Geminicoccus roseus DSM 18922: one gene and its partner. The protein of the gene in region 2 interacts with the protein of the main gene of each other region in a pairwise test. Links are inferred from orthologs where the notes say so. Each region holds a gene or a part of one and is shown on either strand. Other genes may lie near its edges.

What was found. Proteins that work in one complex are often made in the same cells at the same time.
Region 1: the proteins of recO (region 2) and ssb interact in binary tests that used the Escherichia coli proteins (3 or more experiments, as listed by UniProt). The link is inferred for Geminicoccus roseus DSM 18922 from one-to-one orthologs.

The regions. Positions count from the first base shown.
Region 1 is NZ_KE386572.1:4,779,970-4,783,176, reverse strand. Bases 1-2,809 are described here. They hold ssb (single-stranded DNA-binding protein), read left to right. Parts: upstream 1-1,044; coding sequence 1,045-1,575; downstream 1,576-2,809. Other genes in these bases: GEMRO_RS0123610 (MOSC domain-containing protein), read left to right, coding at 2,022-2,741; uvrA (excinuclease ABC subunit UvrA), read right to left, coding at 1-810. UniProt on the Escherichia coli protein: Plays an important role in DNA replication, recombination and repair. Binds to ssDNA and to an array of partner proteins to recruit them to their sites of action during DNA metabolism. Acts as a sliding platform that migrates on DNA via reptation.
Region 2 is NZ_KE386572.1:2,132,767-2,136,306, reverse strand. What follows is about bases 444-3,186. They hold recO (DNA repair protein RecO), read right to left. Parts: upstream 2,311-3,186; coding sequence 1,576-2,310; downstream 444-1,575. Other genes in these bases: era (GTPase Era), read right to left, coding at 2,315-3,186; parC (DNA topoisomerase IV subunit A), read right to left, coding at 444-1,579. Also shown: more of parC, read right to left, coding at 1-443; more of era, read right to left, coding at 3,187-3,247; rnc (ribonuclease III), read right to left, coding at 3,244-3,540. UniProt on the Escherichia coli protein: Involved in DNA repair and RecF pathway recombination.

The DNA of each region.
Region 1 (3,207 bases), 2.6 Mb from region 2 along the record:
GTTGAACGAGAACAGTCGCGGCTCGATCTCGGCGATGGTGAAGCCGGAGACCGGGCAGGCGAACTTGGCGGACAGGAGCTGGCGCTCCCCGTTGTCGGCATCCTCCACCACCAGCAGGCCATCGGAAAGCTCGACCGCCGTCTCCACGCTGTCGGCTAGCCGCTGGCCGAGATCGGGAGCCACCACGATCCGGTCGACCACCACCTCGATGTCGTGCTTGAGCTTCTTGTCGAGGGCCGGGGCGTCCTCGATGTCGTAGAGTTCGCCGTTGATCTTGACCCGCTGGAACCCTTTGCGCTGCAGGTCCAGCAGCTCCTTGCGGTACTCGCCCTTGCGGCCCCGAACGATCGGCGCCAGCAGGTAGAGACGGCTCCCCTCGGGCACGGCCAGCACCCGGTCGACCATCTGCGGGACGGTCTGGCTCTCGATCGGCAGGCCCGTAGCCGGCGAGTAGGGCACGCCGACCCGGGCGTAGAGCAGGCGAAGGTAGTCGTAGATCTCGGTGACCGTCGCGACGGTCGAGCGCGGGTTCTTCGAGGTGGTCTTCTGCTCGATGGCGATGGCCGGCGACAGACCGCTGATCTGGTCGACGTCCGGCTTCTGCATCATCTCCAGGAACTGCCGGGCATAGGCCGACAGCGATTCGACATAGCGCCGCTGGCCTTCGGCATAGATCGTGTCGAACGCGAGCGAGGACTTGCCAGAGCCCGACAGCCCGGTGATGACCACCAGCTGATTGCGCGGGATGTCGACGTCCACCGACTTCAGATTGTGCTCGCGCGCACCACGAATGCGGATCATGTCGTCCATGAAGTACCCGGCCAGAGGAGGTTGCCGACGGAACGTGCAGGAGAACGAAACGCGTACACCGCCGGGCATAGATGGACCAGCGCGAAGCTTTCGACAAGCCGCGCGCGCATGTCCTCTACGCCATGTTCCTCCACCTGGATCAGGCGCCTCGTCGGAGCGCCCGAGTGCCGTTAAGATGGGTGCCACTTCATCCGCACCGCCCGCCTTTCTGGGCGGCGACAGCCGAGGACGGTCATGGCCGGCAGCGTCAACAAGGTCATTCTGATGGGTAATCTGGGGAGGGACCCCGAGGTCCGCTATACCCAGAACAATCAGAAGATCGTGCATCTTTCCATCGCCACCTCCGAGCGCTGGTCCGACAAGCAGTCGGGCGAACGCAAGGAGCGCACCGAGTGGCATCGGGTCGTGATCCTCAACGAGAATCTGGCCGACATCGCAGAAAAGTACCTCGCCAAGGGACGCAGCGTCTATGTGGAGGGCCAGTTGCAGACCCGTGACTGGCAGGATCAGTCCGGCCAGAAGCGCTATACGACCGAGATCGTGCTGTCCCGGTTCAAGGGCGAGTTGGTGCTGTTGGGCGGCGGCGAAGGTGGCGGCGGCGGCGGTGGCCGGATGAGCGGTCCTCCTGACGATGCCTATGGCGAGGACGATCGTGGCGCTCCTCCCGCCCGTGGAGGCGGCTTCGAGCGTCAGCCAGCGCGCGGGGGCGGAGGAAGCCGGCCGGCAGCCCCGCCGAGCGACCTGGATGACGACATCCCGTTCTGATCCCTTCCGCCAGCGGGCAGTTCGTCCCCGGCCCTGATGACGCGCCCCGACCGTTTCCCTGCCCTGGAGGCGCGTCTCCCCGCTTCTTGGCCGGGAGACAGTGGTCGGGCCGCGTTCAACCGATCGGTCGGGCTGCCGCTGCGGAGGCGCCGGTTGTCGGCCATAGGCCGGTCCAGGTTGACGGCCAACCGCAGGTCGCGGCAGGCCGATGGCTTGTTCTTCGGCCGTGCTCGCGGCTCGCGCCGAGCAGCAAGCGAGCGCTCCGTGACAGCTCATTCGGCATGCATGGGTGGAGATCCCGCCGTTATCCGCTGGGTCGACGCCTCCCTTTGTTTCTGGCGACTCACGTGGTGGCCTGCGTCCGGCATGTCCCGCACTGACCCTGGCCCCGTTCCTGAACCGGCGGCATCGCTCTTGAGCGGAGGCAAGTGGTGCGAAGCGGCAGCATGTTTTCCCCCACGAAGGGTAGTCCGTTGGCCAACATAAGTCTCGACGGCCTGGCCGTGGGCCAGCTTACGGCTCTGGGGCCGCGGCTGGCGCCCAGTGGCATAGCCAAACGGTTGGTCCAGGGCCCGATTTGGCTCGGCTCGGAGGGGCTGGAAGGCGACGTGCAGGGTGATCGGCGCATCCATGGCGGGCCGGACAAGGCTGTCCACCACTATCCCTTCGACCACTACGCCTTCTGGAGGGAGGAACTGGACCGGCCGGCTCTCCTGGCGGCACCACCAGCCTTCGGGGAGAATTTCTCGACGATCGGACTGACGGAAGCCGAGGTCGCTGTCGGCGACCGCTTCCGGATCGGTCGTGCGCTGGTCGAGGTCAGCCAGGGTCGCCAGCCATGCTGGAAGCTGGACGCGCGATTTGATGTTCAGGGCCTGGCGAGAAAGGTGCAGGCGACCGGGCGCACCGGGTGGTACTATCGTGTGGTGGAGGAAGGACCTGTCGAACCCGGCGATGAACTCGTTCTGGTCGACCGAGGCAGCCCCGACTGGACGATCCATCGCCTCTGGCACATCCTCTATGTCGACCGGATGAATATCGAGGAACTACAGGCGATGGCCGCGCTCGAACACCTTCCCGAAGGATGGCGCCGCCACGCATGCCGTCGGCTTGCCACCGGGCTTGTCGAGAACTGGCGGAGCAGGTTGGACGGGCCGGATCCTTGATCATGAGGAGTTCTGCGATCTGATTGCCCAGGCTCTGGCCGCTGCAACCGGAAGGGACACCGGAGAATCCCACGGCCGACCGGGCACAAGAGGGGCAGGGAGAGCGACTGGTGCCGCGGACCGGACCGTGGATCCGAGGGTTGTTGCCCGGATCCTCCTGTGCTGAAGGCGGCATCCTAAGCAGAGCAACGCGCTCGCGCATCGGCTTCTCGCGAAGATCCCAAGTGCCGATCGAGTGGCCGCATCTAGGCTGAGGGGGCCGCCTGATGATCAAGCGGTTTTCGATGGAGAACTCCTTGATTCTCTCTCAGTCGCCCCTATTATTGTGGCAACGCCTCCCAGCTATCATGCATATTTCAGTGGGCCGAACTGTGCGGCGCCTCCTCCTGCATGTCGACGAGCAGGAAGATGCGGCAGGCCAGGGAACCCCGGGACCAACGGCGATTCACGGGCAAGATCAGTAACC
Region 2 (3,540 bases):
CGCGCACCGTGCGGATCCAGTTGTGCTGCGAGAGCAGGATGGTCACCGGGAATCGCTCGACCTGGGCCTCGAACCGCTCCGGCTCGATCACCGGGGCGGTGCCGAACTGGGTGCGGCGCGGGTCGGCGAACGCCTTGCGGCTGGCCTTGACCTCGTCGGCCAGCGCCTTGCGGCGCAGCTTCGGGTCGGCCAGCAGCCGGTCCAGCTTCGCCTTCTCGGCCTCCAGGTCCGCATGCTCCTTGCGCAGGTCCATCTCCTCCAGCCGGCGCAGGTTGCGCAGGCGCAGGTTCAGGATCGCTTCGGCCTGAATCTCGGTGAGCTCGAAGCGCTTCATCAGGGCCGGCTTCGGCTCGTCCTCCTCGCGGATGATCCGGATCACCTCGTCGATATCCAAAAAGGCCTTCAGATAGCCTTCCAGGATGTGCAGCCGGTCCTCGATCTTGCCTAAGCGGTAGCGCGAGCGCCGCTCCAGCACGATCATGCGGTGGTCGAGCCAGGACTGCAGGACCTCGGCCAGCCCCATCACCCGGGGCGTGCCGGTGGCGTCCAGCACGTTCAGGTTCAGGGACAGCCGCACCTCCAGGTCGGAGGCGCGGAACAGCTGCTCCATCAGGAGCTCCGGCTCGACCGTGCGGGCGCGCGGCACCAGGACGATGCGGATCTGGTCGGTGGATTCGTCGCGCAGGTCGGCCAGCAGCGGCAGCTTCTTGGCCATGAGCTGCTCGGCGATGTCCTCGATCAGCCGGCTTTTCTGCACCTGGAACGGGATCTGGTCGACGATGATCCGGTACTGGCCGAGCGGGAGCTGCTCGACCGTGTAGCGGGCGCGCAGGCGAAAGCCGCCGCGGCCGGTGGTGTAGGCGTGCTGGATGGCCGCCGGGCTCTCGGTGATGATCCCGCCGGTCGGCAGGTCCGGGCCCGGGACGAACTTCATCAGCTCCGAGGCGGTCGGCCGCGGCGCGTCGGCCGGGCGGCCCAGCATGAACAGGAGCGCGTCGCACAATTCGCCGACATTGTGCGGCAGGATCGAGGTCGCCATGCCCACCGCGATGCCGGTGGCGCCGTTGGCCAGCAGGTTCGGCACGGCCGCCGGCAGGACCACCGGCTCGTCCTCGCTGCCGTCATAGGTCGGGCGGAAGTCGACCGTGTCCTGGTCGATCCCGTCCAGCAGCGCCATGGCGTATCTGGTCAGCCGGCTCTCGGTGTAGCGCATCGCCGCCGGGTTATCGCCGTCGACATTGCCGAAGTTCCCCTGCCCTTCCACCAGCGTGTAGCGCTGGGCGAAGTCCTGGGCCAGGCGGACCAGGGCGTCGTAGACCGACTGGTCGCCGTGCGGGTGGAACTTGCCGATCACGTCGCCGACCACGCGGGCGCATTTCTTGTAGCCGCCGGCCGGGTCCAGGCGCAGCTGGAGCATGGCGTAGAGCAGCCGGCGCTGGACCGGCTTCAGCCCGTCGCGGACGTCGGGCAGGGAGCGTGCGGTGATGGTCGAGAGCGCATAGGCCAGGTAGCGCTCGGACAGGGCCTGGGCGAGCGGGACGGTCTCGATATGTTCGGGTGCGGCGGACGGTCGGGTCATGTGTCCGGGTCGGCGGGGGGCTGCAGGAGATCGAGGAGGCGGATGCGGGCCTGCGGGAGCGGGCGGTCCACGGCCTCGAACAGACGTTGGTCGAGGAAATGCCCGGACAGGCGCAGTCCGTCCAGCACCTGTGCACGATCGGGCCGGCTGCCGTCCACCAGGAAGGGCGGCAATGGCAAGAGGCGCGGCGCCCATGACGCGGCGGCCTCGCGGGACACGGCGCTGCCGCTGCGCGGCGAGACATAGGCCAGATCCTCGGTCACCCCGGTGACCGCGCAGCGGTCCAGGGACAGGCCGAACCCGGCCTCGGCCAGCAGCACCAGCTCGAAGCGGACATAGTCGGCAAGCCAGGCCTCGTCGGGACCCAGCGCATCGGCCAGGCGCAGGGTGGCGGCGTAGAGCACCGGGTGCGGGTCGCGCTCGGCGGTGCCCTGGTCGAGCAGGGCCATGGCAGCCGACAGGCCGGCCAGGGCCAGCGGCATGTCGAGCACGTCGCCGGCATGCAGGCGGATCGCCTCGCCCTTCAGGTTGCCCAATTGCTCGGCGATCCGGGCATGCCAGTGCAGGTCCAGCCGGTTGCCGGGCTGCCAGAGATGGGCGTTGGCCCGCGCCGCGCCGCCCTGCACCAGGCCGGCATGGCGGCCATGCTCGAAGGTGAAGACGTTCACGACGAGGCTGGCCTCGCCATGGCGGCGGCGGGTCAGGACGAAGCCTTCGTCGTGCCAGTCCAAGGGATCAGTCCCGGGTGTCGAGCCCCATTTCCCGATAGCGCTCGGGATCGTCGGTCCACTCGCGGACCTTGACGAACAGGAACAGGTGGACCCGCGCGTCCAAGAGCTTCTCCAGGTCCTGGCGGGCCGCCTGGCCGATCGCCTTGATCCGCGCGCCGCCCTTGCCCAGCACGATCGCCTTCTGGCTGTCGCGCAGCACGTAGATCACCTGGTCGATGCGGATCTCCTTGCCGTCCTGGCTCTCCAGGTACTGCTCGGTCTCCACGGTGATGCTGTAGGGCAGCTCGTCCTGGAGTTGGAGGAACACCTTCTCGCGGGTGATCTCCGCGGCGAGCGCCCGGTCCGACAGGTCGGACAGCTGGTCCTCGGGGTAGAGCCAGGCGCTTGGCGGCATCGCCTTGGCCAGGGCGGCCAGGAGGTCGTCGCAGCCGTCGCCGCGCGTGGCGGAGACGATGAAGGTCTCCTCGAACGGCAGGATCTGGTTGGCCTCGGCGATCAGCGGCAGGGCCCGGTCGCCGCGGACCGTGTCGATCTTGTTGATCACCAGCCAGGCCCGGCGATGGCGCTCGCCCAGGCCTTCCAGCACGGCGCGGGCCTGGGCGTTCAGCCCCTTGGAGGCATCCAGCACGAACAGGACCAGGTCGGCATCGTCGACCCCGTCCCAGGCGGCCCGCACCATGGCGCGCTCCAGGGCGCGCTTGGGGTCGGCGAAGATCCCGGGCGTGTCGACGAACAGGAGCTGGGTGCTGCCGACCATGGAGATGCCGATCACCCGCCGGCGGGTGGTCTGCGCCTTGGGCGTGACGATCGAGACCTTGTGGCCGACCAGGTGGTTCAGCAGCGTGGACTTGCCGGCGTTGGGCGCGCCGGCGAAGGCGATGAAGCCGCAGGAGGTGGCGGGGCCTTCAGGCGAGGCGGTGTCGTCGGAGGTGATCATGAGGGCATACCGGAAAGGCGTTCAAGCATGAGGCTGGCGGCGGCCTGCTCGGCCGCGCGCTTGGAGGAGCCGGACGCGGTCACGTCCGGCATGCCGGGCAGGCTGACGCTCACCTGGAAGGTCGGCGCGTGCGGCGGCCCATCGGTGGCGACCACGAGGTAGGCGGGCCGTTCCAGGCTGCGGGCCTGCGCCCATTCCTGCAGCGCGGTCTTGGGATCGCGGCTGGGCAGCCCGGCATTGGCGATCAGCGGCTGCCAGTGCCGGCGCACGAAGCTCTCGGCCGGCTGCCAGCC